Regions from separate parts of the Kocuria sp. LUK genome, predicted to be linked through region 3. Evidence: riboswitches for the same ligand, from Rfam matches in the RefSeq annotation. Region 3 holds a riboswitch; each other region holds the start of a gene.
The links. Region 3 has a riboswitch for S-adenosylmethionine ahead of LQU92_RS14025 (O-acetylhomoserine aminocarboxypropyltransferase/cysteine synthase family protein). Riboswitches for the same ligand answer to the same signal wherever they lie in the genome.

Region 1: another riboswitch for S-adenosylmethionine. It lies ahead of LQU92_RS09435 (MFS transporter); the one in region 3 lies ahead of LQU92_RS14025 (O-acetylhomoserine aminocarboxypropyltransferase/cysteine synthase family protein).
Region 2: another riboswitch for S-adenosylmethionine. It lies ahead of LQU92_RS01285 (PLP-dependent transferase); the one in region 3 lies ahead of LQU92_RS14025 (O-acetylhomoserine aminocarboxypropyltransferase/cysteine synthase family protein).

What each region holds. Positions count from the first base shown of each region.
Region 1 covers NZ_JAJMZI010000004.1:320,857-330,849, reverse strand. The annotation lists gene LQU92_RS09450 (DEAD/DEAH box helicase) at 1-4,485, shown strand, start outside; gene LQU92_RS15325 (DNA-formamidopyrimidine glycosylase family protein) at 4,525-5,364, shown strand; gene LQU92_RS09440 (stealth family protein) at 5,610-7,025, shown strand; SAM riboswitch class IV at 7,263-7,378, shown strand; gene LQU92_RS09435 (MFS transporter) at 7,412-8,884, shown strand; gene LQU92_RS09430 (LLM class flavin-dependent oxidoreductase) at 8,871-9,993, shown strand, end outside.
Region 2 covers NZ_JAJMZI010000001.1:278,553-288,545, reverse strand. The annotation lists gene LQU92_RS01315 (intradiol ring-cleavage dioxygenase) at 1-557, shown strand, start outside; gene LQU92_RS01310 (twin-arginine translocase TatA/TatE family subunit) at 651-881, shown strand; gene LQU92_RS01305 (VOC family protein) at 1,060-1,497, shown strand; gene LQU92_RS01300 (ferritin) at 1,891-2,433, shown strand; gene LQU92_RS01295 (dihydrofolate reductase family protein) at 2,592-3,158, opposite strand; gene LQU92_RS01290 (hypothetical protein) at 3,383-3,625, opposite strand; SAM riboswitch class I at 4,262-4,374, shown strand; gene LQU92_RS01285 (PLP-dependent transferase) at 4,380-4,817, shown strand; gene LQU92_RS01280 (DUF1852 domain-containing protein) at 4,915-5,925, shown strand; gene LQU92_RS01275 (methionine synthase) at 5,922-6,965, shown strand; partial or broken gene LQU92_RS01270 (endonuclease/exonuclease/phosphatase family protein) at 7,414-7,914, opposite strand; gene LQU92_RS01265 (hypothetical protein) at 7,869-8,456, opposite strand; gene LQU92_RS01260 (alkaline phosphatase) at 8,701-9,993, opposite strand, start outside.
Region 3 covers NZ_JAJMZI010000008.1:41,534-51,526, reverse strand. The annotation lists gene LQU92_RS14050 (acyl-CoA desaturase) at 1-311, shown strand, start outside; gene LQU92_RS14045 (SDR family oxidoreductase) at 415-1,947, shown strand; gene LQU92_RS14040 (sulfurtransferase) at 1,944-2,810, opposite strand; gene LQU92_RS14035 (tellurite resistance/C4-dicarboxylate transporter family protein) at 2,989-4,098, shown strand; gene LQU92_RS14030 (cystathionine gamma-synthase) at 4,132-5,337, opposite strand; gene LQU92_RS14025 (O-acetylhomoserine aminocarboxypropyltransferase/cysteine synthase family protein) at 5,334-6,668, opposite strand; SAM riboswitch class IV at 6,683-6,815, opposite strand; gene LQU92_RS14020 (Lrp/AsnC family transcriptional regulator) at 6,931-7,383, opposite strand; gene pdhA (pyruvate dehydrogenase (acetyl-transferring) E1 component subunit alpha) at 7,636-8,829, shown strand; gene LQU92_RS14010 (alpha-ketoacid dehydrogenase subunit beta) at 8,826-9,875, shown strand; gene LQU92_RS14005 (dihydrolipoamide acetyltransferase family protein) at 9,878-9,993, shown strand, end outside.

The sequences.
Region 1 (9,993 bases), on a different contig from region 3:
TCGCTGTACCTCATGCTCACCTCCAAGGCGCGGGAGACGCTGACGGGCGTGGAGACCGTGATCGTCGACGAGGTCCACGCGGTGGCCGGCACCAAGCGCGGGGCCCACCTGGCCGTGACCCTGGAGCGGCTGGACGCCCTGCTGGAGCGGCCCGCCCAGCGCATCGGGCTCTCCGCGACCGTCGAGCCGGTCGAGACCGTGGCCCGGTTCCTCGGCGGCCGGGAGCCGGTCGCGGTCGTGGCCCCGGAGGCGGAGAAGCGCTGGGACCTCACCGTCTCGGTCCCCATCCCGGACATGACCGTGCTCGGCGGGCCGGCCGCGTCCCCGTCCCTGGCCGGCTCGGCCTTCGGCGACGACGACCTCGACTCCCTCGGCCCGCAGGCGAGCGCCTCGATCTGGCCCCACGTCGAGGAGCGGGTCGTGGACCTGGTCCTGGCCAACCGCGCGACGATCGTCTTCGCCAACTCCCGCAGCCTGGCCGAGAAGCTCACCGCCCGGCTCAACGAGATCCACGCCTTCCGCCTCGAGCACGCCGCCGGGGGGACCGCCGCGGACCCGGGCGCGGACACCGGTCCCGGACCGGAGGCCGCGGGCCCGGGCACGGGGTCCTCCGGCGGCGCCCCGCGCCCGGTCGGGGAGGTCCTGCGCGAGACGCTTTCGGACGGTGCCGGCGGTCCCCGGGGCGGAGCCGCTCCGGGGACCGCCCCGGCGGGTCCGGCCGCGGGTCGCGCCGCGGGGCCGGCCCGCCAGCACGGCCGCTACGAGGGCGCCGACCCCGTGCTGGCCCGCGCCCACCACGGGTCGGTGTCCAAGGACCAGCGCGCCCTGATCGAGGACGACCTCAAGACCGGGCGGCTGCGCTGCGTCGTGGCGACCTCCTCCCTGGAGCTGGGCATCGACATGGGCGCCGTGGACCTCGTGGTGCAGATCGAGGCCCCGCCCTCGGCGGCCTCGGGCCTGCAGCGGGTCGGGCGCGCCGGCCACCAGGTCGGGGAGGTCTCCCGGGGCCACCTCTACCCCAAGCACCGCGGGGACCTGCTCGACGCCGCCGTGACGGTCGAGCGGATGCTGCAGGGCCGGATCGAGCCGCTGGCGATCCCGGCCAACCCCCTCGACGTCCTCGCCCAGCACACGGTCGCCGCGAGCGCCCTGGGCCCGCTGGACGTCGAGGAGTGGCTCGACGTCGTGCGCCGCTCCGCGCCGTTCCTGTCCCTGCCCCGCTCGGCGTTCGACGCCGTCCTGGACCTGCTCTCGGGCCGCTACCCCTCGGACGAGTTCGCCGAGCTGCGCCCCCGCATCGTCTGGGACCGCGAGACCGGCACGATCGAGGGCCGCCCCGGCGCGCAGCGCCTGGCCGTGACCTCCGGCGGCACCATCCCCGACCGCGGCCTGTTCGCCGTCTACCTCGTGGGCGAGCAGGACGGGAAGAACTCCCGGCGGGTGGGCGAGCTCGACGAGGAGATGGTCTACGAGTCGCGCGTGGGCGACGTCATCGCCCTGGGCGCCTCCAGCTGGCGGATCGAGGAGATCACCCACGACCGGGTGATCGTCTCCCCCGCCCCCGGCGTGCCCGGCAAGCTGCCGTTCTGGCACGGCGACGGCCCCGGCCGGCCCGTGGAGCTGGGCCGGGCGGTGGGCCGGTTCGTGCGCGAGGTCGCCGGGGCCGCCCCGGAGCAGGCCCGGGCCCGGCTCGGCGCGGCCGGGCTCGACGAGTGGGCCGCCGACAACCTGCTCGCCTACCTCGCCGAGCAGCAGGAGGCCGTGGGGCAGATGCCCTCCGACCGGCTCTTCGTCGTCGAGCGGTTCCACGACGAGCTCGGCGACTGGCGGGTCGTGCTCCACTCCCCGTTCGGGATGCCCGTGCACGCCCCGTGGGCGCTGGCGGTGGGCGCCCGGCTGCAGGAGCGCTACGGCCTCGACGGCGCCGCCCAGGCCGCCGACGACGGGATCGTGCTGCGCGTGCCGGCCATGGAGGACGAGCCCCCCGGTGCGGAGCTGTTCCTGTTCGACCCCGACGAGCTCGAGCTGCTCGTCACCGAGCAGGTGGGCGGCTCGGCGCTGTTCGCCTCCCGGTTCCGGGAGTGCGCCGCCCGCGCGCTGCTGCTGCCCCGGCGCGACCCCGGCCGCCGCACCCCGCTGTGGCAGCAGCGCCAGCGCTCCGCCCAGCTGCTCGACGTCGCCCGGAAGTACCCGCAGTTCCCGATCATCCTGGAGACGGTGCGCGAGTGCCTCCAGGACGTCTACGACCTGCCGGCGCTGCAGGAGCTGCACCGGGCCGTGGAGCGCCGGGCGATCCGGGTCGTGGAGACGACCACGGAGCAGCCCTCACCCTTCGCCCGGACCCTGCTGTTCGGCTACGTCTCCCAGTTCCTCTACGAGGGGGACTCGCCGCTGGCCGAGCGCAAGGCCGCGGTGCTGTCCCTGGACACCGCCCTGCTCAACGAGCTGCTGGGCCGGGCCGAGCTGCGGGAGCTGCTCGACCCGGAGGTCATCGAGCGCACGGGCGCGGAGCTGCAGCGGCTGGCCCCGGACCGGCGGCTGCGCGGGGCCGAGGGCGCGGCGGACCTGCTGCGCCTGCTCGGGCCGCTGAGCGCCGCCGAGGCCGCCCGCCGCCTCCAGGACCCGCAGGACCCCGAGCGGGCCTGCCCGGAGGAGACCGCCCGGGCCTGGCTGGAGCAGCTCGTGGCCGCCAACCGGGCGCTGCGGGTGCAGCTGCGCGGGGTCGAGTCCTGGGCGGCGATCGAGGACGCCGCCCGCCTGCGCGACGCCCTGGGGGTGCCCCTGCCCATGGGCGTGCCGCTGGCGTTCGTCGAACCGGTCGAGGACCCCCTGGCCGACCTCGTGGCCCGCTACGCCCGCACGCACGGGCCCTTCACCGCCGAGGAGGCCGCCGGGGCCCTGGGCCTGGGCGTGGCGGTCGTGCGCACCACCCTCGAGCGCCTCGGCGCCGAGCGGCGCGTGGTGGAGGGCGAGTTCCGCCCCGCGGAGCTGCTGGCCGGGCGCGGGCTGCGCGCGGGCGCCGAGTGGTGCGAGGCCGAGGTGCTGCGCCGGATCCGGCGCCGGTCGCTGGCCGCGCTGCGCCGCGACGTCGAGCCCGTCGCGGGCCGGGTCTACGCCCGTTTCCTGCCCGCCTGGCAGCACGTGGGCCGCGGCAACCAGCTGCGCGGCGAGGACGGGGTGCTCACGGTCGTCGACCAGCTCGCGGGCACGGCCGTGCCCGCCTCGGCGTGGGAGCCGCTCGTGCTCGCCGCCCGCGTGGCCGACTACCGGCCCGAGCTGCTGGACGAGCTCACCGCCTCCGGCGAGGTCCTGTGGGCGGGGGCAGGGTCCCTCGCCGGCGACGACGGGTGGGTGTCGCTGCACCTGAGCGAGGCCGCCGCCCTCACCCTGCCGCCGGCCGAGGTCCTCGCCGAGCGTGCCGCGTTCCTCGACTCCGCCCTCGAGCGGCGGGTCCTCGAGGCCCTGGGCACCGGCGGCGCCTGGTTCTTCCCCCAGCTGCTGGCCCGCCTCGACGCGACCGGGGACCCGGTGCCCGCCGGGGAGCTGACCACGGCCCTGTGGAACCTCGTGTGGGCCGGGCTCGTCACCAACGACACGTTCCTGCCGGTGCGCTCGCTGCTCGCCGGCGGACAGGCGGCCCACCGGCACAAGCCGCGCGCGCCGCGCGGCCGCTCCACCGTCCGGCGCGGGGCGGCCCGGCTGCGCCCCGGCACCGGCGGGCCTGCCGCGGGCCGAGCGGGGGCCGGTGTGCTCGAGCGCCACGACGCCCCCCTCGTGGCCGGGCGCTGGTCCCGCCTGGACCCCGAGCCGCTGGAGCCCACGCTGCGCGCCTCGGCCACCGCCGAGCTGCTGCTGGACCGCTACGGGGTCGTGACCAGGGGCCCGGTGGCGGTCGAGGAGGTCCCCGGCGGCTTCGCCACGATGTACAAGGTGCTCTCCACCCTGGAGGACACCGGCCGGGCCCGGCGCGGCTACTTCGTCGAGGGCCTCGGCGCCGCCCAGTTCGCCCAGCCGGCCACGGTCGACCACCTGCGCGGGTTCAGCACCGACGACCAGGTCCGCCGGGAGGAGCCGGTGGTCCTGGCCCTGGCCGCGACCGACCCCGCCAACCCGTACGGGGCCGCCCTGGAGTGGCCGCAGCCGGTGGCCGCCCCCGCCCCGGACGGGGGTGCGGCGGCCCCGGGCCGGCACCGGCCCGGGCGCAAGGCCGGCGCCGTCGTCGTGCTGGTCGACGGGGCGCTGGTCCTCTACGTCGAGCGCGGCGGGCGCACGGTGCTCGTCTTCGACGACGACGCCGCGGCCGTGGCCGCCGCCGGTCCCGCGGTGGTCGAGACGGTCCGGCGCGGGGCCGTGGACAAGCTCACCGTGGAGAAGGTCAACGGCGCGGAGGTCCTCGGCCCCGGCCCCCTCGAGACCGCCGTGCGCGAGGCCCTGCTGGCCGGCGGGTTCTACTCGACCCCGCGCGGGCTGAGGATGCGCCGGTGAGCGCGCCGCGGCCCGGGCCCCGACCCGGAGGAGGACCCCGTGCCCGAGGGTGACACCGTCTACCGCCAGGCCGCGCTGCTGCACCGCGCCCTCGCCGGGCAGGTGCTCGTGCGCAGCGACCTGCGCTTCCCGTCGGTCGCGACCGCCGACCTCTCCGGCCGGACCGTCACCGAGGTCGTGCCCCGCGGCAAGCACCTGCTGGTGCGCACCGACGGCGGCCCGGAGGGTCTGACCCCGCTGAGCCTGCACTCGCACCTGCTCATGGAGGGCATGTGGCACGTCTACCCGCGCGGGGCGCGGTGGCGGCGTCCCGGCCACCAGGCCCGGGCGGTCCTGGAGACGGCCCGGGCCCAGGCGGTCGGCTTCGACCTCGGGATGCTCGACCTCGTCGCCACCGCCGGGGAGGACGAGGTCGTGGGCCACCTCGGCCCGGACCTGCTGGGCCCCGACTGGGACCGGGCCGCGGCGCTCGGCCGGCTGGCCGCGGTGCCGGGGCGGCGGATCGGGGCGGCGCTGATGGACCAGCGCAACCTCGCCGGGATCGGCAACGTCTACCGCAACGAGGTGCTCTTCCTCGGCCGGGTCCACCCCTTCACCGCGGTCGCCGACGTCCCGGACCTCGGGGCGCTCGTGGACCTCTCGCACCGGCTGCTGCACGTCAACCGCGACCGCTCCCAGCGCTCCACCGTGGGCGGCCCGGCCCGGCGCGGGGAGCAGTTCTGGGTCTACGGCCGGGGCCGGCAGCCCTGCCGCCGCTGCGGGGCGAGGATCACGGAGGCCCGCATCGACGACGCCGAGCTCGAGCCCGGCCGCCCCGGCCCCGGCCCGCCCCGCGACCGGGCCGTGTGGTTCTGCGAGCGCTGCCAGCCCCGGGCCTGACCGCCGGGGCGGGCGAGGTCTTATCCTGGGAGCGCCGCAGCCGCGGCACCGACCACGAGGAGACCACCATCGACACCACTGTGCTCGACACCGCCTACTTCCCGGCCCCCGAGGACGGGACGGACGGCGACGAGTTCCGCAGCGCCTCGCGCGCGTCCGCGGCCGCGCTGGAGCAGCGCGAGGACGTCGTGCGCTACAAGGGCCGCTTCGCCCTGCGGATCACCGACCGGACCCCGTACGAGGTCATGGTCGAGAACCTGCTGTTCCTGCGCGGCGTGCTCGACGCCGCCGGGATCGACCACCTGCTCGTGCGCGGCAACGACGAGCGGCCCGTGGTCGCCGTCGACCTGCGCGAGCGCACCCGCCTGCGGGAGGCGCTGGTCGCCGCCGCGGAGGGCGAGCCGTACTACGTCAAGCCCATGGACACCAAGAAGAAGACCTCCGAGCTGCTCGCCGACGGGGAGCTCTCCCACCGCCGCAACGCCCGGGTCTTCCGCCTCTACCGGCCGCACTACGCCAAGCGCTCCCGCCTCTACTACGGGGCCGCGACCGGCGTGCAGATCGAGCTGTGGGAGTTCGGCCGGGACGAGATCCGCCTGCCCGTGGAGAACTCCCTGACCCGCCGCAGCGTCTCCCGCGCCGAGGCCGTGCGCGGGACCGTGGAGCGCTTCGGGCTGCAGTGGGCCACGATCGAGAACATGTTCGCCGACCACGCGAGCGACATCGACTTCGAGATCGACATGGTCTTCTCGTGGGTCGACGGCTCCGACCCCGAGTACCGGCGGGTGCGGGCCTCCTACATGGAGGACGCGGTCGTGGGCGAGGGCGACGACCACGAGGCCCGCTTCCGGCAGGTCGACGAGCTGAAGTACGCGCTGCGCTCGGTGCACATGTTCGCCCCCTGGGTGCGGACCGTCTGGATCGCCACCGACTCGGCGCCCCCGGCCTGGCTGGCCGAGCACCCGCGGGTGCGGATCGTGCGCAGCGAGGAGTTCTTCGAGGACACCTCCGTGCTGCCGATCTACAACTCGCAGGCGGTGGAGGCGCAGCTGCACCGCATCGAGGGGCTCGCCGAGCACTTCCTGTACTCCAACGACGACATGTTCTTCGGCCGCCAGATCGGCCCGTCCCTGTTCTTCTCCCCCGGTGGGGTCACGAAGTTCGTGGAGGCCTCCACCCGCATCGGCCTGGGCGAGGGCCACCCCGAGCGCTCCGGGTTCGAGAACGCGGCCCGGGTCAACCGGAAGCTGCTGTGGGAGCGCTTCGGGCGGATCACCACCCGCCACCTCGAGCACTGCGCCGCGCCGCTGCGCCGCAGCGTGGTCACCGAGCTCGAGGAGGAGTTCCCGGAGGAGTTCCGGCGCACGGCCGCCAGCCGGTTCCGCGCCGCGGGCAACATCTCCGTGACGAACTCGCTCTACCACTACTACGCGCTGCTGGCCGGGCGGGCCGTGACCCAGGACACCGCCCGCACCGCCTACGTGGACACCACGACCGAGGCCGGCCTGCAGCGGATGGAGCGGCTGCTGGCCAAGCGCGGGCTCGACATGTTCTGCCTCAACGACGGCAGCTTCCCGGAGGTCCCCGCCGCCGAGCGCGCCGAGCGGATGCGCGAGTTCCTGGAGCGCTACTTCCCCGTGCCCGCGCCCTGGGAGAAGTAGCCCGGCTCCCCGCCGCGGCAGGGCACCGGCCCGGGACGAGGACCCGCCTCCTCGCCCCGGGCCGGTGCCCTTCCCCGTGCCCGGGCGCCGTTGCCCCGCGGGCAGGACCGGGCGGGCCCCCTGTCGTGGACCGGCACGGGCTCCGGACGCAAGTGTGACGTCATGACGGGCCGGGCCGTGACACGTCGTCGCACGGCTGGGCGCAGGGCGGACCCGGCCCCTAGCGTCGTCCCCGAGAATCATGAGCTCCGGTGCGAAGCCCTGGCTGGCCGGACGGCAACCCTCGACGCTGTAGCGGGGTGCCCCAGGTGAGGATTCGGCCCGTGTCACCACCGCGCGGGTAAGTACGGCGTCTCGTGCGAGCCGCCCGCCCCCAGGGAGATCCCATGACCGTGCCGCGCCCCGTCGCGCCGCCCCCGCCCCACGGCTCCACCTCGGTGGGCCGGTCGCTGCTGCGCAAGAAGCGGGTGCTGTCCTCCGCCTTCGTCGGCACCACCATCGAGTGGTACGACTTCTACCTCTACGGCACCGCCGCCGCGCTGGTGTTCAACAAGCAGTTCTTCCCCTCCGACTCGGAGCTGGGCTCGCTGCTGGCCTCGTTCGCGACCTTCGCCATCGCGTTCTTCGTCCGGCCCCTCGGCGGGATCGTCGCCGGCCACCTGGGCGACCGGATCGGGCGCAAGGCGCTGCTGGTGGCCTCGCTGCTGACCATGGGGGTGGCCTCGACCCTGATCGGCGCCCTGCCCACGTTCGCGACCGCCGGCTGGTTCGCCGTGGCCGCCCTCGTGGCCCTGCGCCTGCTGCAGGGGCTCTCCGCCGGGGCCGAGTGGGGCGGATCCGCCCTGCTGTCCGTCGAGCACGCCCCCGCGTCCCGCCGGGGCCTGTTCGGCAGCTTCACCCAGATCGGCTCGGCCGCCGGGATGCTGCTGGCCACCGGCGCGTTCGCCCTGGTGCAGCTGCTGCTGACGGACGAGCAGTTCCAGGCCTTCGGCTGGCGCCTGCCCTTCCTCGCCAGCGCCCTGCTCGTGGCGATCGGGCTGCTCATCCGCCTCGGGGTGGACGACGCCGAGGAGTTCCGCGAGCTGCGCGCCCGCGACGAGGTCGCCACCTCGCCCGTGCGCCAGGTGCTGCGCGAGGGCCGCCGCGGGGTGCTCGTGACCATCGGGCTGCGCACCGTCCAGCCCGCCATGTACTCCGTGCTGACCGTCTACACCCTCACCTACCTCGCCGACCGGCGCGGGGACTCCTCCGCGGGGCTGATCGCGATCCTCGTCGCCTCGGCCGTGGGCCTGGCCTCGGGACCGTTCTGGGGCTGGCTCTCGGACCGCTGGGGCCGGCGCCGGCTCGCGGTGGTCTCCGCCGCGGCGACCGCCGTGCTGATCTGGCCCTACTTCCTGTTCCTGGACCTCGGCCCGCTCGTGCTGCTGCCCCTGGTGTACCTGGTGGTCATGAACTGGCTGCACGACTCGATCTACGGCCCGCAGGCGGCGTGGTTCGCCGAGCAGTTCCCGGTGCACCTGCGCTACAGCGGGGTGTCCCTCGGCTACCAGGTCGGCACGATCGTCTCCGGCGGGATGACCCCGTTCATCGCCGCGGCCCTGCTGGCCCTCGGCGGCGGCAGCCCGTGGCTGATCTGCGCCTACGTGGGCGTGCTCGCCGCGCTGAGCGTGGTCGCGGCCCTGGCCGCGGCCGACCCGGTGACGGATCCGGCGTCCGCGCCGGGGTCCGGGCCGGGGTCCGCGTCGGGGTCGGGCCCCGCCCCCGACGCCCCCGCGGCCGGGACCCCCGCCGGCCGCACCGCCCCCGGGGCCGCCGGCGGTCCCGGACGACCCGAGGAGGCCGCCGATGCCCTCGTCTGAGCCCCGCCCCCTGCTCCTGAACGCCTTCGAGATGGCCGTGCCCGTGCACCAGTCCCCCGGGCTGTGGCGCCACCCCGAGGACCGCTCCCGGGACTACACCTCCCTCGCGCACTGGACCCGGCTCGCGCGCACGCTCGAGGACGGCGGGTTCCACGGGATCTTCTTCGCCGACGTCCTGGGCCAGTACGACGTCCACGGCGGCAGCGGGGACGCCGCGGCCCGCGGCGGGGTGCAGTTCCCGATGCTCGACCCCCTCCTGCTCGTGCCGGCCCTCGCGGCCGTCACCGAGCGGATCGGCTTCGGCGTGACCGCCTCGGTCAGCTACGAGCACCCGTACGCCCTCGCCCGGCGGCTGAGCACCCTGGACCACCTCACCGGCGGGCGGGTGGCGTGGAACATCGTCACCTCCTACCAGGACTCCGCCGCCCGCAACCTCGGCCAGGACCGCCAGGTGCCCCACGACGAGCGCTACGACCGGGCCGAGGAGTACCTCGACGTGGTCTACCGGCTGTGGGAGTCCTCCTTCGACGACGACGCCGTGGTCGCCGACCCCGCCGCCGGCGTCTACGTGGACCCCTCCCGGGTGCGGGGCATCGGCCACGAGGGCGAGCGCTTCAGCGTCCCGGGCCCCGCCCTCGTGGAGCCCTCGCCGCAGCGCACCCCGCTGCTCTTCCAGGCGGGGGCCTCGACCCGGGGCCGGGCCTTCGCCGCCAAGCACGCCGAGGCCGTGTTCTTCAGCGGCCCCACCGCCGAGCAGACGGCCGGGTGGGTGCGGGCCGTGCGGGCGGAGGCCGCCGGCCGGGGCCGGGACCCGCGGCGGGTGAAGGTCTTCTCCAACGTCAACGTCGTCGTCGCGGACACCGACGCCGAGGCCCTGGCCCGGCTCGAGGACTACCGCCGCCACGTGGACGTCGAGGCGGCCCTGGCGCTGTTCGCCGGCTGGACGGGGGTGGACCTCTCCGGGGCCGACCCGGACGAGCCGCTGGAGCACGTGACCACGGACGGCAACCGGTCGGCCCTGGCGTCGTTCACCACGCTGGACCCGGACCGGGTGTGGACCCCGCGGCTGCTGGCCGAGTTCGTGAGCATCGGCGGGCGCGGGCCCGTGC
Region 2 (9,993 bases), on a different contig from region 3:
CCGGCGGCGGGGTGCCCTTCGCCGGGGTGGCCGTCTACGTCTGGCACTGCGACCGGGAGGGCCGCTACTCCCTGTACTCCGAGGGCGTCACCGAGGAGAACTATCTGCGCGGGGTGCAGATCGCCGACGAGGACGGGAAGGTGCGCTTCACCAGCATCTTCCCCGCCTGCTACACCGGGCGGTGGCCGCACATCCACTTCGAGGTCTACCCCGACCAGGCCTCCATCACCGACTCCACCACCGCGATCGCCACCTCCCAGGTCGCGTTGCCGAAGAACGCCTGCGACGCCGTCTACGCCACTTCCGGCTACGAGTCCTCCGTCAGCAATTTGGCCCAGCTCACCCTGGCCACCGACAACGTCTTCGGCGACGACGGCGGGGCCAGCCAGCTCGGGGCGACCACCGGCAACGTCACCGACGGCTATGCCGTCACCCTCACCGCGGGGGTGGACACCACCACCACCCCCACCGGAGGTCAGCTCACCGGAGACGGCGCTCCGGCCGGGGCGCCCCCCGGCGGTGCCGGCGGCACCCCGCCGGCACCGCCGGCCGGCTGAGCACCGGTCCCGGCAGCCGCCCTGGGAGGTTGCCGGGACCCGTGGCCGGGTGGAACCGGTCCGTTCCCATTCCCCGCAGACAAGGAGTTCCCGATGGCCAGACTGCTCGACAACCCTATGAGCATGCTGCTGATCCTGCTGGCGGTCATGCTGCTGTTCGGCGCACCGAAACTACCCGGTATGGCCCGCAGCCTCGGCCAGTCGATGCGCATCCTCAAATCCGAGGTCACGGAACTGAAGGACGACCACCCCGCCCAGACCCAAGAGAGCATCAAGGGGTGCTCTGCACACGAGAACCAAGGGGGCACCAGGCCGCGCAGCTAGCTCGAAGGTACGAGCCGGAACAGGCCCGCGAATCATTCACGCGCTGAATAGGGGCCGAATCCCGGGTTTACATATGGCCCGGTTGGCGGCGGACCGTGCTGGGGTAAAGGGTCCGCTTTCCGGGACTGGATGAAGCGTCGGCCTGGACAGTGAGCCTCGGCTCAGTAGCATGCATCGCATGTCCATCAAGTTCGAGAACGTCGGCATCGCCGTCCGTGATCTCGACGCGGCGATCGCCTTCTTCACCGACCTCGGCCTGACCCTCGTGGGCCGGGACACGGTCAGCGGGCAGTGGGCGGACAGGGCTGTAGGTCTCGACGGCAACCACGTGAACATCGCGATGCTCCGGACGCCCGACGGCGGCGGTCGCCTCGAGCTCTTCGAGTACCTCCACCCCGCAGCGATCGAGACGGAGCCCACCCGACCCAATGCGATCGGCATGCACCGCGTCGCCTTCTCGGTCGACGACCTCGACGTGGCCCTCGAGGTCGCCGCCAGGCACGGCTGCCGCCCGCTGCGCGGCGTGGCGGTCTACGAGGACGCCTACAAGCTCACCTATGTCCGAGGCCCCAGCGGCATCATCGTGATGCTCGCCGAGGACTTGAGAAGACGCTGACGACACGTCGGCGGTCGCGTGACCCTCGACCCACGGGACGCCACCGGCCACAGCCGCCGGCACCCCTGCGGGAGGCGGCCGTCGAGGAGAGTCGACGGATGCCCGCCGTCCTCTTTGCATACGGCCGATTGCCTCGGGTGTCGGGGCGGCACCCTGAGAAGGGCGACTCGGGGGGGTGTGTCCTTGGGCATGCTCACCGCCTGCAGCGGCGTTCTCCGCGCCCAGATGCCATGGTTCATGGCACAGGAGCGAGTGGTACCGCAGGATGAGGCGCCTCGCTAGGGTGGGCCCATGGTCAAGATCTTCAGCACGGGGACCGGGCGGTTGCGGCGCGGAGAGCCGGCGCCCGGTCCTTCCGATGCTCCGTCTTCGTCCCGTCCCGAGGAGAAACCGATGGCCTCCGAAACTTTCAACGAGTTGCTGACCCGGCAGGTGGGCCACGAGTTCGCCGCCTCCCACCAGTACGTTGCGGTGGCGGTGTGGTTCGACAGTCAGGATCTGCCGCAGCTGGCGAGGCACTTCTACCGGCAGTCGCTGGAGGAGCGCAATCACGCGATGATGATCGTCCAGTACATCCTGGACCGGGACCTGCCCCTGTCCATTCCTGGGGTCGGGGAGGTGCGCAACGACTTCACCGATGTTCGTGAGCCCCTCGCCCTGGCACTGTCCCAGGAGCAGGAGGTCACCGAGCAGATCAAGGCCCTGTTCGCAGCCGCCCGGGCCGAAGGTGACGCGCTGGGGGAGCAGTTCATGCTCTGGTTCCTCAAGGAGCAGGTCGAGGAGGTCGCCTCGATGACCACCCTGGTGAACGTGGCCGCCCGTGCGGAGAACCTTTTCGACCTCGAGAACTTCGTGGCTCGCGAGCACATCGGTGACGGTGGCCACCACGGCGGCCGCGACTCGGGGATGCCGGAGGTTGCCGGGGGAGCCGTCTGACCCTGCGGGAAGGTGGTGCGGTGGCCGGAAGGCTGGGGGCGGATCGAGCCGACCCTTCGGCGCCCTGCTCCACACAGAACGGTCAGGGGGCATCAGTCCAGCTCCCATGGCACGCGGTCGTGCGGCAGCCCTGATGCACGCGATGGCCGCCACTGGTGTCAGGCGGTGTGCCGTACCGCGTGGCGCACACAGATCACGCCGTTGTCGAAGCGGCGGTGGTCCAGCAGTTCGAGGTCGAGCCGCAGGCCCCGGGGCAGCGCCGGTCTGCCGCCGCCCACGGTCACGGGGCACAGCAGCAGCACGCATTCGTCGACCAGTCCGTGCCGGAACGCCTCGGCGGCGAGGGTGGCGCCGCCGATGCTCAGGTCGATGCTGGAGGTCTCCTTGAGCTGTCGTACCGCCTCGGGCTGGAACTGCCGCTCGATGCTCGTCCGCGCCGTCGACGTTTCGTCGAGGGTGGAGGAGTAGACGATCTTGTCGGTGTCACGCCAGATCCGCGCGTACTCGCGCACGACGGCCGGTTCGGTGTCCAGCCACTCGTCGCTCTCCCAGACGCGCATCGTCTCGTACATGCGGCGGCCGTAGAGGGAGGTGCCGATGTGCCGCTCGTGCTCGTTCCAGAAGGCATGCACTTGTTCGTCGGGCACGGACCAGTCGAAGGAGCCGGTCTCGTCCTCCAGGTAGCCGTCGAGTGAGGTGTTGGCTGCGTAGATCAGCTTGCCCATGGGTGTCTCCGGTCGGACGGGGACCTCAGGTTGCGCCGTCTGGTGGGCACCGTCAAGAGCGCCCACGGTGAACGGGTCGCTCTTCCGAACGCCGCGGATGCATGACCATCGGCGATTCCTCGCCCCAGCACAACGATCTACGGTCACCGGGTCCGGCAAATCGGAAAGCCGGCAGCACCGGGAACATCTCGCGGTCGCGCTCTTGCCGGCTGATGCCGCCGGCTTCACCACCCCACGGTCGTGTTCGGCCGATGGCGGGTGAACTCCTCCAGGGCGATCTCGTCCCACCGCACTTCATCAGTCAGGTGCGGTTCCGGATCAGCCAGGTAGTGGGCCAGAACGCAGCGCTGGGCGTGTTCCTCCGCGCGGCCGGCATCCCACAGGGCGCGCAGCCGCGGGGTCCCCTCGCCCGGATCCGCACCGAGCACGGTGGTCGAGGCGGCGGTGATGTCGTTCCGGTCGGTCATGGTTCGACCCCAGGACCAGGCCCGGGACGGCGGCTTGTACGGATCGGACGACATCCCGGCGCGGAGCTGGGCGCCTGGCCGGCCACGGCGTGGAAGTCACGGACCACGTGCGGCTGGTCGCTGCAGTGCGCCGCGGCGGCGAGTCCGGCGAGGCTCCTGCCCGAGGCGGGGCGCCACGAGGCGGCAGCCCGGTGCAGACGCAGGATGCGTCGTACCAGCACTGCAGCTGAGCGGGCCGGTGCGGACGAGCTCGGTCACACGCCGCAGGTTGCCACGGTTGAGGAGCGCGGCCGGGGAGAGCCCTCCTGCGGTGCCGGCGGACGAATCCGATGGCTCCGTGCACAGCTCCCGGGGTCCGGTTGACGCCGTTCACCACGCCGTCGATGACGCCACCCCCGGCCGGGCGTCGTCTTCGCCGCGCACGACGCCGTCGACGTCGCCCTGGTCCTCCGCCGGAACATCACCGAGCCCACGATGAGGGCCGGGCGGCCGGCCGTCACAACCTGTCACAAACACGGCCCGACATCGGCCGAGCGCGACCGCCCGGCCCGAAGATTTCGCGACGTGTGGTTTTGTGACAGCCGCCCCACCGTCCGTTGGACTGCAGAGCCGTCCATCGAGTGGGATGAGCGGACCACACCATCCAGAGCGGCCGAGAGATCTGGCTCGACGACGCCGCAGCAACCAGCCAGCCGACCCCGGGACACCGGGACCGGCGGGCACGGTGCTACCGCCAGGACCGATGGAGGATCGCATGACTCACCACGCCACCCAACAGGTCCACGCCGGCCACGAGCCCGAGGCCCCCTGCCGGCCGGTGGCCGTGCCCATCCACCAGACGGCGTCCTACCGATTTCCCGATCACGCCACGGCCGCCTCGATGTTCCGGCTGGAGACCCCCGGGTTCACCCACAGCCGCACGGGCAACCCCACGGTTGCCGTGTTCGAGCACCGGCTGGCGGCCCCGGAGGGCGGCACCGGGGCCATCGGCGCCGCCACGGGACAAACCGCGCGAACGGTCGCCGAGCACCTGGCCCGGCACCCCACCGTCGGGCGCGTCCACCACCCGGCGATCCCCGCGCGCCCCGGAGCAGTCAGCACCGCGTCACCGCCGCGGCCGGAGGAACCGGCGTCCCGGAGGCCCGGACCGACGTCGTCCGGGCAGCGCCGGGGGTGCCAGGAGCATGACTGAGGCGGCCTTCGGGAGGGCAGTGCACGAGCAGCAGGCAGAGACGTTCGGGACGAGTGCGGACCCGGAAGGCAGGCCCCCGGTCCACAGTGAGGAATCGATGCAGCAGACCACCAGGACGAACGACTTCACGTTCGATATCAGCACGACCCGCTTCGACGAGGACTACTGCCCGTCGTCCAGTTCCCGGGGTACGACGAACTTCGCGAACCTGGCCCGCGGCGAGAACCGTCGCCAGAACCTCCGCAACACCCTGACCATGATCAACAATCGCTTCAACGACCTGGCCCACTGGGACAATCCCAGCCGGGATCGCTATGCCGTGGAGATCGAGATCGTCTCCGTGGACGTGCACGTCGCCGACGCCGCGGTGTTCCCCCTGATCGAGGTCCTCGACGTGCAGATCCTCGACACGCTGTCCGGTGTGCGCATCGACGGGATCGTGGGGAACAACTTCTCGTCCTACCTCCGGGACTACGACTTCAGCGTGGTGCTGCCGGAACACCACGCGAAGGTGTCCCGGTCCAGCATCCCCGATGACTTCGGCGCCTTGCACGGGAAGCTCTTCACGCACTTCCTGGACTCCGCTGCCTACCGCGAGCGGTTCGCCCAGCCGCCCGTGATCTGCATCAGCGTCTCGAGCACCAAGACGTATCGTCGGCTCGAGAACCACCATCCGATCCTCGGGGTCGAGTACCGGCAGGACGAATCCTCCTTGACCGATCGATACTTCGAGAAGATGGGACTGCGGGTCCGCTACTTCATGCCCCGCGGCGCGGTGGCACCCCTGGCGTTCTATTTCCGGGGCGATCTCCTCAATGACTACTCCAGCCTGGCACTCATCGGTCTCATCAGCACGATGGAAACGTTCCAGAAGATCTATCGCCCGGAGATCTACAACGCCAATGCGGCGGCCGGCCGCATCTACCGGCCGAGCCTGGGAAGTCGGGACCACTCGGTGACGCAGATCGGCTACGACCGCGAGGAGCGCAGTCAGCTGGCCCTCATGCAGGGGAAGTTCGCGGAGGAGCACTTCGTGAAGCCGCACCGGACCCTCCTGGAGCAGTGGGCCGCGGCCCACTCCGGACGAGAGAAGGAGACGCACCGATGAACACCCTGTTGCCCACCACCGTCGTCGGCAGCCTGCCCAAGCCCTCCTGGCTCGCGGAAAGCGAGACGCTGTGGTCCCCCTGGAAGCTGGACGGCGAGGAACTGCGCGAGGGCAAGCGGGATGCGCTGAGCCTGGCCGTGGACGAGCAGCGCCGGGCGGGCATCGACATCATCAGCGACGGCGAACAGACCCGTCAGCACTTCGTCACCACGTTCATCGAACACCTCAGCGGCGTCGACTTCGAACACCGGAGGACCGTGCGGATCCGTGACCGCTACGACGCGAGCGTCCCGACGGTCGTCGGCGCGGTGGGCCGTGAGCGGTCGGTCTTCCTCGACGACGCGAGGGCCCTCCGTGCGCGGACCAGCCAGCCCATCAAGTGGACGCTCCCCGGTCCCATGACCATGATCGACACCCTCTACGACGAGCACTACAGGAGTCGCGAAGAGCTCGCCTGGGAGTTCGCGAAGATCCTCAACCAGGAGGCCAAGGAGCTGGAGGCGGCGGGCGTCGACATCATCCAGTTCGACGAGCCTGCCTTCAACGTGTTCTTCGACGACCTCAAGGAGTGGGGCGTGGCCGCACTGGAGCGAGCGGCCGAGGGACTGCGCAGCACGACGGCCGTGCACATCTGCTACGGCTACGGCATCAAGGCCAATACCGAGTGGAAGGCGACGCTCGGGTCGGAGTGGCGCCAGTACGAGATGTCGTTCCCGCTGCTCCAGCAGTCGACGATCGACATGGTCTCCCTGGAATGCCACAACTCCCGCGTCCCGGTCGAGCTCATCGAGCTGCTCCGAGGCAAGAAGGTGATGGTCGGGGCCATCGACGTCGCCGGCGGCGCGATCGAGACCCCGGAGGACGTGGCCGGCACCCTCCGGCAGGTGCTCCGCTTCGTCGATGCGGACAAGCTGTATCCGAGCACCAACTGCGGCATGGCGCCACTGGATCGCCAGATTGCGCGGGACAAGATGACCGCTCTCGCCGCGGGAGCGGAGATCATCCGAGCGGAACTCTCCGGAGCGGCGCCCTCGACGTGACGGCCAGGGCGACGACAGTGGTGCCCTGCCCGGCGGGGTCGGCGGCGGCGGTCGAGCGGGCATCTGCCGGGACGCCGGGGCGGGTGGAGGCGGCCATGGGCACACCTCGGCAGACGTCCGGTCGGGGCAGCGCGCCATCGCCTTGGACCTGGCCCGCTATGGGTCCCGGGCTCGTCGGGTGAGGACCGTGCGCTGGAGCGACCCGTCGAAGGGGTGCAATCCTGCACGGATTGCACCCCTTCTGGGCTGTTCTCGATGGTCTCACGCCGGGTCGACACCGCGTGCTGTCACTTCGTGCACCGCGCGGGGGAGCGAGAAGATCCGGTCCGGACGGTCCGACCGGGACCAGGGACGGGAACCGCTCGCCATGTTCACACGTGTCCGTTCAGCCGGTTCACGGTCCGTCGGGCAGTCGACCCGGTGCCGGCGTGGCGACCGGTCCGCACGGTCAGCCGAAGAGCCGCTCCAGGACGTCGTGGGCGCGGTCGCTGCCGCGTTGCCGGACACCCCGGCCGGGCTCGGCCTGGACCGGGTGCTGCGCCGCACTGCCCCGGCCGGGCTTTTGCGCACGGCTGGGGACGGTGTCCTCAGCGGCGTCGAGGCGCAGGCCCCCGATCTCCGGGTTGTGGTCGGAGGCGCGGTAGGGGTCGGCCGTGTAGAGGCCGGTCACGTTGTGGTTGTGCCGGCTGCACTCCAGGCCTGCGGACTCGTGGGCGTTGATCTCCCAGACGTCCGAGCCGGTCACGGTCCCGGCCGCGGCGGGCGAGGCGAGGACGTGGTCCAGGGAGCCGACCATGCCGCCGAAGGCGTAGGAGTGCTCGCCCGCCGGAGCCAGGTTCACGTAGCGGGCCTCGTGCAGGTCTCGCATCAGGTCCTCCTGGTCGTAGGAGTTGAAGTCGCCGGTCAGGACGATCCGGTCGGTGCCCTGGGCAACGGGATCGCGGCGTTGGCGACGTTGCCGTAGTCGGTCGTCGCCCCGTCGTCGAGCAGCACCCCACGAGCCTCGTTCTCGGCGGCCTGCGCGGCCGCCTCGGCGGAGCCGGGGGCGCCGACGGCGGTGGGCTGGACCAGGGGCGTGGCGCCTGCGGCCAGCCCGATCTCCCCGTAGCGGTTGAGGTCGTCGTTGTCGGTGATCACGAACTCACCGGCCGGGTCCAGGAGCATGCCTTCGAGGTCCTCACGCTCGGCCTCCTCGGCGGGCCACCCGACGACGGTGGGCTTGACGGCCTCCGCGGGCTCGTCCAGGACCCGCAGGCCGTCGGCGCGCACGCTGATCCGGGTCCGGCCGTGGTACTCCGCGACCGCGCCGGTGACCTCCACGTACTGTCCCGGCCGGACGGTGCCCGCGGTGTCGGGGGAGTGCACGAAGATCGCCTCGGAGGCGTCATGGGCGCCCGGGTCGGGCTGCCCGCCGGTCCCCGGGGTCTGGACGCAGTAGCCGTCGAGCCCGCCGGTGGCGTAGACGGCGGTGACGACGCCGCGGGTGGTCACCGTATGCCCCACCATCGGGGAGGTGTCCCCGGCGTCACGTTCCGCGCCGCAACGACCGGTCCGTCCCATGACCGGAGGAAGCGCGGCGTGGCAGCAGCCGCCGTCATCGGCTGGTGGGCGTGCATGATGTCCTCCTCCTCGATCCGTCCGCCCGGACCGACCGCAGGCCCACTGGGCGAGCATCAGCCGACCGCTGCCTCGCCCGGGACCTCCACCCGCTGGACGAGCACCGGCCCGCACCGGCTCAGCGGTGGGGGACGAGCTCCTTGGTGAAGACCGTGCCGCCGTGGCCGTCGCGCAGGCTCACGGTCAGCACGTCGTCCTCGTCCAGCTGCACGTGGCCGAAGAACTGGAAGCGGCCGTCGCGGGGGGAGCCGGCGGTGGGGCCGGCCTTGGCGAAGACCTGCTCCGGGCCGAAAGTGCCGTCCAGCTCGTTGGGGCCGAAGGTGCCGGCGTTGATGGGGCCGGCCACGAACTCCCAGAACTCGTCGAAGTCGGTGAACGCCGCCCGCTCGGGCGAGTAGTGGTGCGCCGCACAGTAGTGGACGTCCGCGGTCACCCACACGACGTTGCGCACCCCGGCGTCCTTGAAGGCCTTGAGCACCCGGGCCAGCTCGAGCTCCCGGCCCAGCGGGGCCCCGTCGTCGGCGTTGCTGATCGACTCCTGGGCCTTCCCGTCCGGGACGATCACCCCCAGAGGGAGGTCCGCGGCGATCACTTTCCAGGTGGCCCGCGAAGAGCGCACGCCGTCGATGAGCCACTGCACCTGCTCCTCGCCGAGCAGGGGCGTGGCGTGGGGCTGCAGACCGGCCGTGTTCTTGCCCTTGAAGGTGCGCATGTCGAGGCAGAAGACGTCCAGCTGCGGGCCGCGCTCGATCCGGCGGTGGATCCGCCGGCCCTCGAACCCGGTGGTGCCCGGACGCAGGGCACGTGCTTCGCCGATGGGCTGGTACTCCTGCCAGGCCCGCCGTCCGCGGGCGGCCAGGGTGTTGACGTCGCGCACGGTGTAGCGCTCGTCCTCGAGGATCTCCCCGGGCCACCAGTTGTTGGTGGTCTCGTGGTCGTCCCACTGGGCCACGACGGGTACGTCGGCGTACATCGCCCGCACGTTGGTGTCCATGAGATTGTACCGGTGACGGGCCCGGTACTCCTCCTGGGTCTCGGCGACCTTGGTGACGCCTTCGGTGACCAGGTTGCGCCAGATGCGGCCGTCCGCCTCGACGACCTCCGCCTGGAGGGGGCCGTCGGCGTAGATCGTGTCCCCGGAGTGGATGAAGAAGTCCGGGTCCAGGTCGTGCATCGCCCGGTAGGTGTACATCCCGCCCAGATCCGGGTTGATGCCCCAGCCCTGTCCGGCCGTGTCACCCGTCCACACGAAGGACTGGCTGCGGCGGCCGTGCCCGTGTCCGCCGGAACGGCCCCGTCCGCGGACGCCCGGGGCGGTCCGGAAGGTGCCGTGGTGGACGTCGGAGAGCGCGCCCTCCTCGTCCTCGAAGCGCACCTCCAGGGCGAAGCGCGTGCCGGCGGGCAAATCCGT
Region 3 (9,993 bases):
ACTTCCCCGAGGGCGCCGACACCTTCACCGAGGAGCAGATCGAGGGCGAGACCCGCGGCGACTGGTACCTGCGCCAGATGCTCGGCTCCGCGAACATCTCCGGCTCGCGGCTGATGCACCTGATGACCGGCAACCTCTCCCACCAGATCGAGCACCACCTCTTCCCGGACCTGCCCTCGAACCGCTACGCGGAGGTCGCCGTGCGGGTGCGCGAGATCTGCGCGCGCTACGGGCTGCCCTACACCACCGGGCCGCTGCCCAAGCAGGTCGGCTCCGCCTGGGCGAAGATCTTCCGCCTGGCCCTGCCCTGACCGGCCCTGCCGACGGGAGCGGGCCGTGCGGGGGACCCCGCACGGCCCGCTCCCGTCGGAGCACATTGGTAGGCTCGGGGCCCACCGCCCGAAAGGCAGGCCCATGAGCTCCTCCCCGCGCGTCCTGGTCACCGGCGCCACCGGCTACGTCGGCGGCCGCCTCGTCCCCCGGCTGCTCGACGCCGGCCACCCGGTGCGGGTGGCCGTCCGCTCCCCGCAGAAGCTGCAGCAGGTGCCGTGGCGGGAACGGGTCGAGGTGCACGAGACCGACCTGGCCGACCTCGAGGGCATGACCGCCGCGTGCCGCGACGTGCACACCCTGTACTACCTCGTCCACTCGATGGGCGGCTCCCAGCACTTCGAGGAGCAGGAGGCCGGGATGGCCCGCACCGTGGCCGCGGCCGCGGAGCGGGCGGGGGTCCGGCGCATCGTCTACCTCTCCGGGCTGCACCCCGAGGGCGTGGAGCTCTCCCAGCACATGCGCTCGCGCGTGCAGGTGGGGCGGATCCTGCTGGAGTCCCCCGTGCCCGCGGTCGTGCTCCAGGCCGGCACGGTGATCGGCTCCGGCTCCGCCTCCTTCGAGATGATCCGCCACCTCGGCGACACCCTGCCCGTGATGCCCGCCCCGTCGTGGGTGACCAACCGGATCGAGCCGATCGCGATCCGCGACGTCCTGCACTACCTCGTGGGCGCCATGGACCTGCCGGAGGGGCTCAACCGCACCTTCGACATCGGCTCGCGCGACGTCCTGACCTACGCCGACGCCATGCGCCAGTACGCCCGCGTGGCGGGGCTGCGGCGGCGGTTCGTGTTCCGGATGCCCCTGCCGGCCCCGCGGCTGTCCGGGTTCTGGATCGGGCTGGTCACCCCCATCCCGCTGGGGCTGGCCCTGCCGCTGGTCCAGTCCCTGCAGCACGACGCCGTCTCCGCCGAGCACGACATCGACGCCTACCTCCCGCCGCCGGCCGGGGGCCTGACCGGCTACCGGCGGGCGGTGGCGCTCGCGCTGAAGAAGATCGAGGACAACAGCGTCGAGACCACGTGGGACCACCGCCCCGAGGCCGCCGCCGACCCGCTGCCCTCGGACCCCGACTGGGCCGGGCGCACGGTCTTCGTCGACGAGCGCAGCCGCACCGGCCGGGCCCGCCCGGAGCAGGTGTGGCGGGTGATCGAGTCCATCGGCGGGCGCAACGGCTGGTACTCCCTGCCGCTGGCCTGGCGGGTGCGCGGGGCCGTGGACAAGCTCGTGGGCGGCGCCGGGCTGAACCGGGGCCGCCGCGACGCCGTGGACCTGCAGGTCGGCGAGCACGTCGACTGGTGGCGCGTCGAGGCCCTCGAGGAGGGGCACCGGCTGCTGCTCCACGCCGAGATGAAGGCCCCGGGACGGGCCTGGCTGGAGCTGTCCGTGGAGCCGGAGGGCGAGGGCAGCCGCTACCGGCAGCGGGCGATCTTCTTCCCCCGCGGGCTGCCCGGGCGGCTGTACTGGTGGGGGGTGTGGCCCTTCCACGGGTTCATCTTCCCGTCGATGGCCCGCAACATCCTCGCCACGGCCGCCGCGCTGGACGAGCCCGGCCCCGGGGCGCCGCGGCGGGCGGCCGAGCGGATCGCCCCGGCCGCGGGCCCGCCCCGGGCCTAGGAGCCGTCCGGTCCCGCCACCGGCCGGGGCCCGGGCCGGCCCCACTCGGCCCAGGAGCCGTCGTAGACGCGCACGTCGTCGCGGCCGGTCAGGTGCGCGCCCAGCGCCAGCACGCACGCGGTGAGCCCCGAGCCGCAGGTGGTGACCAGGCGGTGCCCCTCGGGGGCGGCCGCCGCGAGCCGCGCCCGCAGCTCGGGCAGCGGCAGCAGCCGCCCGTCCGGTCCCTGCAGCCGCGTGTACGGCAGGTTCACCGCCCCCGGCATGTGCCCGGGGCGCAGGCCCGGGCGCGGCTCGGGCTCCGTGCCCGCGAAGCGGCCGGCGGAGCGGGCGTCCAGGACGGTCGCGGCGGGGTCCCGCAGGGCCCGGGCCACGTCCTCGGCGTCCGCGAAGAAGCCCGGGCGCACCGTCAGCTCCACGTCGCCCGGCTCGGCGGGCGGGGCGGCGTGGGCCCCGGTGGGCCGGCCCTCGGCGGTCCAGGCGGGCAGGCCCCCGTCGAGGACGGCGACCCGGTCGAAGCCCGCGGCGCGCAGCAGCCACCAGACCCGGGCGGAGGCGAAGACCCCCCGGGCGTCGTAGGCGACCACCGTGCTGGTGCCCGAGATGCCGAGCCCGCGGGCCGCCGCGCTCAGCTGCTCCGCCGGGGGCACGGTGTGCGGCAGGTCCGCGGAGGGGTCCGAGAAGGGCCCGTCCAGATCCAGCAGCAGGGCGCCGGGGATCGCCTCCTCGGTGCGGTTGAGCACGGAGGACGCGTCCACGAGCACGAGCCGGGGGTCGTGCAGGTGCTCGGCGAGCCACCCGGTGGTCACCACGGGCCCGGGCGGCTCGAGCGGTGCGGCGGTGCCGGCGGCGGTCCTGGGGTCCATGCGCCCCACCCTAGGCCGTGCCCGCGCCGGTGTCGTGCGCGCACGGGCTCCCGCCGCCCGGCCCCGAGGACTCCGCCGCGGCCCCGCCCGGCCGCCCCGCCCGGGGCGCCCCGCCCGGGGCCTCGCAGCCCTCGCACCGCCGCCCCCGGGTGCGGCCCCGGTCCCGTAGCCTGGGCGGGTGGCCGACTCGCTCCGACAACGCGTCCTCGACGGCGTCCGCGGCCTGGCCCCCGGCTACTTCGCCTTCGTCATGGCCAGCGGCATCCTCTCGGTGGGGCTGCAGCTGCAGGGCTTCGCCGCCCTCTCCACCGTGCTGCTCGTGGTGTGCGCCGGCGGCTGGGCGGTGCTGAGCGCGCTCACCCTCTGGCGGCTCGCGGCGTTCCGCCGCGAGTTCCTCGTCGAGTTCCTCGACCCCCGGCGGGCCTTCGGCTTCTTCACCTTCGTGGCCGGCACCGACGTGCTGGCGGCCCGGCTGGCCACGACCGGCTGGCACGCGGGCACCGCGGCGCTGCTCGTGCTCGCCGGGTCGGCCTGGCTCGTGCTCGGCTACGTGGTCCCGTGGAGCGCCGTCCTCTCCCGGCGCAGCCGGCCCGTGGTGAGCACCGCCAACGGCACGTGGTTCATCTGGGTGGTGGCCAGCCAGTCCGTGGCCGTGGCCGCCGCGGCCCTGGACCCCGTGGTGGGCAGCGGCGCCGGGCGCCACGTCCTGTCCGTGGTCGCCGTGGTCTGCTGGTCGGTGGGGCTGTTCCTCTACGCCGCGGTGGGGGTGCTGGTCGCCCTGCGCATGATGCTCTACCGGCTGCGGCCGGTCGACCTCACCCCTCCGTACTGGGTGGCGATGGGCGCCTGCGCCATCACCGTGCTCGCGGCCTCGCGGATCGTGGAGATGTCCGACACCCCGATGGTGGCGGTGGTCCGCGGCCTCGTCGCCGGGCTGGGCGTCGTGTTCTGGGCCTTCGCCACGTGGCTGGTCCCGGCCCTGGTGGCCGCCGGGTGGTGGCGGCACCGCGTGCACGGGGTGCCGCTGCGCTACGAGTCCTCCCTGTGGAGCGTGGTCTTCCCGCTCGGCATGTACGCGGTGGCCAGCATCTACCTGGGCCGGGCGGACGAGCTGCCGCTCGTGGGCGCGGTGGGCGCGGTCTGGCTGTGGGTGGCCCTGGGCGCCTGGACGGTGGTGGCCACGGCCATGGTCGTGCACGTGGTCCGGCGCCTGGTGCTGGGCCGGCAGGACCCCGCCCCCGTGTGGCCGGAGCCGGACCCCGCGGCCCGGCCGGACGGCACCGCCTGACCCGGCCGGCCGGCACCGCCCGGCCCGGCCGGGTCAGGCGGTGAGCGCCCGCTCGAGGTCCTCGAGCTGGTCCTCGACGTCCTCGATCCCCACGGACAGCCGCACCAGGTCCACCGGGACCGCCAGCGCGGTGCCCCTGACCGTGGCGTGGGTCATCTCGGAGGGGTAGCAGATCAGGGACTCGACCCCGCCCAGGCTCACGGACAGCGCGTACAGCCGCGTGCCCTCCGCCACGGCGCGGGCCGCCGCCTCGCCCGCGGCCAGGCGGAAGGAGACGATGCCGCCGAACCCGCGCATCTGCGCGGCCGCGAGGTCGTGGCCCGGGTGCTCGGGCAGCCCCGGGTAGAGGACCTGGGCGACCTCGGGCCGGCCGAGCAGCCACTCGGCGATCCGCTGCGCGTTCTGCTGGTGTCGCTCCATCCGCAGGCTCAGGGTCTTCAGCCCTCGGGCCGCCAGCCAGCTGTCCTGGGGGCCGGCCACGGCCCCGGCCGCGAACTGCTGGAAGCCGACCGCCTCGGCCAGCGGGGCGCCGCGCCACTGCGCCGCGCCGACGACGACGGCGCCGCCGAGGACGTCGGAGTGCCCGCCCACGTACTTGGTGGTGGAGTGCACCACGGCGTCCGCGCCGAGCAGCAGCGGGTTCTGCAGGTACGGGGAGGCGAAGGTGTTGTCCACCACCAGCAGCGCCCCGGCCGCGTGGGCCAGCTCCGCCCACGCGGCGACGTCGGCGATGCCGAGCAGCGGGTTGGACGGGGTCTCGAGCCACAGCACCCTGGTGGTGCCCGGGCGGACGGCGGCGCGCACGGCGTCGGGGTCGGTGCCGTCCACGGGGGTGGAGTCGATCTGCCACGGGGCGAGCACCCTGGTGATCAGCCGGTTCGTGCCGCCGTAGCCGTCGGCGCCGAGCACCACGTGGTCGCCGGGGCGCAGGACGGCGCGCAGCAGGGCGTCCTCCGCGGCGATCCCCGACGCGAAGGCGAACGCCCGTTCACCGTGCTCGAGGGCCGCGAGCTGGGTCTCGAAGGCGCTGCGCGTGGGGTTGGAGCCGCGGCTGTACTCGTGCCCTCCGCGCAGCACGTTGATCCCGTCCTGGACGAACGTGGAGGTCTGGTGGACCGGCGGGATCACGGCGCCGGTGAGCGGGTCGGGGGCCTGCCCGGCGTGGACGGCGGTGGTCGTGAACCCCGGGGCGCGGGCGCCGGTGGGCACGGGGCCCGCCGCGGAGGTGGTGGCGGTCATCGCAGGGCTTCCTTCCGGGGCGTGCGGTCGAGGACGGCGTCGAGGGCCTGGCGCAGGTCGGCCACGAGGTCCTCGGGGGCCTCGAGGCCGACCGAGAGCCGCACCGTGGTCGCGGCGATCCCGCCGGCCCGGCGCTGCTCGGGGGTGAGCCGGCAGTGGGTCATCGCGGCCGGGTGGGCCACGAGGCTGCGGGTGTCGCCGATGTTGGCGACCAGCTTGAACAGCCGCAGGGAGTCGACGAACGGCCCCACCGCGTCGTCGGGGGCGGCGAGGTCGAAGGAGAAGACGGAGCCGGTGCCGCGCGGGAAGTCCCGGGCGGCGATCCCCGCGCCGGGGTCCCCGGGCAGGCCGGGGTGGTGGACGCGGGCGACGGCGGGGTGCCCGGCGAGGAACTCGGCCACGGTCAGCGCGGAGGCGGTGTGGCGGGCCACGCGCAGCTCGAGCGTCTCGGTGCCCTGCAGGATCTGGGCGGCGTTGAACGGGGAGAGGGTCGTGCCGAGGTCGTGGACGTACTTGGCGCGCACCAGGTGCAGGTAGGGGCTGGCCCCGGCGCACCGGTCGACCAGGCTGCGCCCGCCCCAGCGGGGCCGGGGCTCGGTGAACTGGGGCCACCGGCCGGGGCGTGCGCTCCAGTCGAAGGTCCCGCCGTCCACGACGACCCCGGCGAGGGCGTTGCCGTGCCCGCCCAGGAACTTGGTCGCCGAGTGCACCACGACGTCCGCGCCGTGCTCGAGCGGGCGGTACAGCGCCGGGGAGGCCAGGGTGTTGTCCACGACGACCGGCACCCCGGCCGCGCGGGCGACGCCGGCGATGCCGGGCAGGTCGGGGAGGGTGGCCAGCGGGTTGCCGATGGACTCCAGCAGGAACGCCCGGGTGTCCGGGCGCACGGCCGCCGCCCACGCCCCGGGGACGGCCGGGTCCACGAAGTCGACCTCGATGCCGCAGTCCGCGAAGGAGTCGGTGAGCAGGTCCACGGTCCCGCCGTAGAGCTTCTCCGAGGCCACGAGGTGCTTGCCTCCGCCCTGGCCCAGCAGGGCCAGCAGGGCCACGGCCACGGCCGCCTGGCCGGAGCCGGTGGCCACGGCCCCGGTCCCGCCCTCGAGGTCGGCCACGCGCTGCTCGAGCACCGCGACCGTGGGGTTGCCGGTGCGGGTGTAGGTGAAGCCCGGCCGGGTCTGGGCGAACATCTCCCGCGCGGTGGCGTGGTCGGGGAACTCGTAGGCCGCGGACTGGTAGATCGGCACCGTGAGGGTGCGCGGGCCCGGGTCGGTCCCGGCGCCGGCGTGGATCTGCCGGGTCGAGAGGTCGTGGTGGGTCACAGGGACGGACATCGCGGTGCTCCTCGCGCTCGCTCTTGCCCGCACCGGTCACCGGCGGAGCCACCGCCGGGGTGCGGGCCGCTTCCTCATCCGAACCACCCGATGAGCATGGGGTTGGTGCGCGGCCCAGTCGGAGCTTGGCAGCCGCGTCTCGTGAAGCGGGCACCAACCTACCGGCCCGGCCCCCCGGGACCCGGAGCGACCGCAACATGACGGAGGTGACGCCGTGTGACGTCGTCCCGTCGCCCGCAGGACGCACCGCGGGAGGACGGGCTCAGGCGCGGGTGTCGATGTCCTCGAAGATCAGGAACGTCTGGGTGTCCACGACCCCGGGCAGCTGCTGGACGTGCTCGAAGATCACCTGGCGCAGGTGGACGGTGTCCACGGCCCGCACCAGCAGCATGACGTCGAAGTTCCCGCCCACCAGGGCGATGTGGTGGACCGCCGGGATCTCCTGCAGCTGCGCGCACAGCTCCCGCCAGGTGTTCTGCTCGAGCTTGAGCGTCACGTAGGCCGAGGCCTGCAGCCCCGCCCGCACCGGGTCGATGACGGTGCTGTAGCGCAGGATCACGCCCTCCTCCCGCAGCCGGTTGATCCGGGCGTAGGCGTGGGCGCGGGAGACGTGGACGGCGGCGGCGATCGCGGTCACCGACTGGCGGGAGTCGCGGGAGAGCTCGGCGAGGATCTTGCGGTCGGTCTCGTCCAGGGGCACGGGGGTCGAGGGCACGGCGGGGCCTCCTTCGGGGCGGGGCGGCGGGGCGGCCGCCGGGGCCGCGGCGGCGGCCCCGGACGAATCCTTGTGGTCCATGCCACAGTAGAACATTTCGTCCATCCGGAATACCGCCTGTACGCCGATCTTCTGCAATATCCCGACCGCGTGGATACGAAGCGGAGCTTCTCCGCATACTTGGCGGACGGAACACGTCACGCCCACCCGCCTCCCGCGCCACGGCGCCCGGGACCGACCGAGGGGGAACCCATGAGCCAGACCGTCGAGAACGCCGAGCCGCTCGGCGGGGCCGAGGACCCGATCCTGCGCGCCTCCCGGAGCTTCGGCATCACCCCGGAGCAGTACATGCTCCCCGCCCGGGGCGAGATCCGCCTGGTGGACCCCTCCGGCCGCCTGCGGCCCCCGGAGGAGCAGGGCACCGAGCCGGGCCACGAGTACCCGCTGCCGCCCGAGGACGTGCTCCTCGACGCCTACGAGAAGCTCGTGGTGGGGCGCCGGGTCAACGACCAGAACTCCGCCCTCGTGCGCCAGGGCCGGATGGCGGTCTACCCCTCCAGCCACGGCCAGGAGGCCTGCCAGGTCGCGGCCGCGCTGTGCCTCGAGGAGCGCGACTGGCTCTTCCCGACCTACCGGGACACCGTCGCCGTGATGACCAAGGGCGTGGATCCCATGGAGGTCATGGCGATCTTCCGGGGCGAGTGGCACGGCGGCTACGACCCGCACGAGCACCGCGTGAGCATCCAGTCCACACCGCTGACCACCCAGCTGCTGCACGCGGTCGGGGTCGCCCACGCCGCGAAGCTGCGGGGCGAGGACACCGTGGTCCTGGCCATGTGCGGCGACGGCGCCACGAGCGAGGGCGACTTCCACGAGGCGCTGAACTTCGCGGCCGTGTTCAAGCTGCCGGTCGTGTTCTTCGTGCAGAACAACGGCTACGCGATCTCCGTGCCGCTGTCCCAGCAGTCGGCCGCCCCGACGCTCGCGCACAAGGCGGTGGGGTACGGGATGGCCGGCGAGCGCGTGGACGGCAACGACCTCGTGGCCGTGCTAGCGACCCTGGGCCGTGCCGTGGACCTCGCCCGCTCGGAGTCCGAGCCGCTGCTCGTGGAGGCCCACACCTACCGCATGCAGGCCCACACCAACGCCGACGACGCGACGCGCTACCGGGACGACGCCGAGGTCCAGGAGTGGATCGCCAAGGACCCGGTGACCCGGATGCGCGCCTACCTGCGCGGGGAGGGGCTGCTCGACGACGCCGGGGAGCAGCGCATCGCCGCCCGCGCCGAGGACGTCGCCGCGGCCCTGCGCGAGGGCATGAACGCCGAGCCGCGGATCGACCCGCTGGAGCTGTTCCGGCACGTCTACGCGGAGCAGACCCCGCAGCTCGCCGAGCAGGAGCGCTTCCTGGCGGACGAGCTCGCCCGAGAGGAGACCGAGAAGTGAGCACCCTCCAGGCCCCCGCCCCCGCGGCCGAGGCCCCGGCCGGCAAGCCGGTGACCTTCGCCCAGGCGCTGAACACCGCCCTGGCCGACGCGCTGTCCGCCGACGACGCCGTCGTCGTCTTCGGCGAGGACGTCGGCACCCTGGGCGGGGTCTTCCGCATCACCGACGGGCTGACGCAGCGCTTCGGGCGCACCCGCTGCTTCGACACCCCGCTGGCCGAGTCCGGGATCGCGGGCATGGCCGTGGGCATGGCGATGAACCGGATGCGCCCGGTGATCGAGATGCAGTTCGACGCCTTCGCCTACCCCGCCTTCGAGCAGGTCGCCTCGCACATCGCGAAGATGCACAACCGCACCCGCGGCGCCGTGACCCTGCCGATCGTCATCCGCATCCCCTACGCCGGCGGGATCGGCGGCGTGGAGCACCACTGCGACTCCTCCGAGGCCTACTACGCCCACACCCCGGGGCTGAAGGTCTTCACCCCCGCCACCGTCGAGGACGCCTACCTCATGCTGCGCGAGGCGATCGACTCCGACGACCCCGTGGTGTTCTTCGAGCCCAAGAAGCTCTACTGGTCCAAGGCCCCGGTCGACCTGGCCGAGCTGCGGGAGCGCTACGAGGACCGGGCGCCCGAGCCGCGCGAGGGCCGGGCGGTCGTGGCGCGCCCGGGCACGGACGCGACGATCCTCACCTACGGCCCCTCCGTGCCCACGGCCCTCGCGGCCGCGGCGGCGGCGCAGGCCGAGGGCCGCTCGCTCGAGGTCGTGGACCTGCGCAGCATCGTGCCCTTCGACGACGAGACCGTCGGGGCCTCGGTGCGCCGGACCGGGCGCGTGGTGGTCGTGGCCGAGGCCCCGGGCTTCGCGTCCGTGGCGGCCGAGATCGTCGCCCGTGTGCAGGAGCGCTGCTTCCACTCCCTGGCCGCCCCGGTGCGCCGGGTCACCGGCTTCGACATCCCCTATCCCGCTCCCAAGCTCGAGGAGCACTACCTGCCCAGCGTCGACCGCATCCTCGACGCCGTGGACGACCTGCAGTGGGAGGACTGACCATGACCGTGAGGACGTTCACCCTGCCGGACCTCGGCGAGGGACTGACCGAGGCCGAGCTCGTCACCTGGCTCGTCCGGGTCGGCGACACCGTGGCCGTGGACCAGCCGATCGCCGA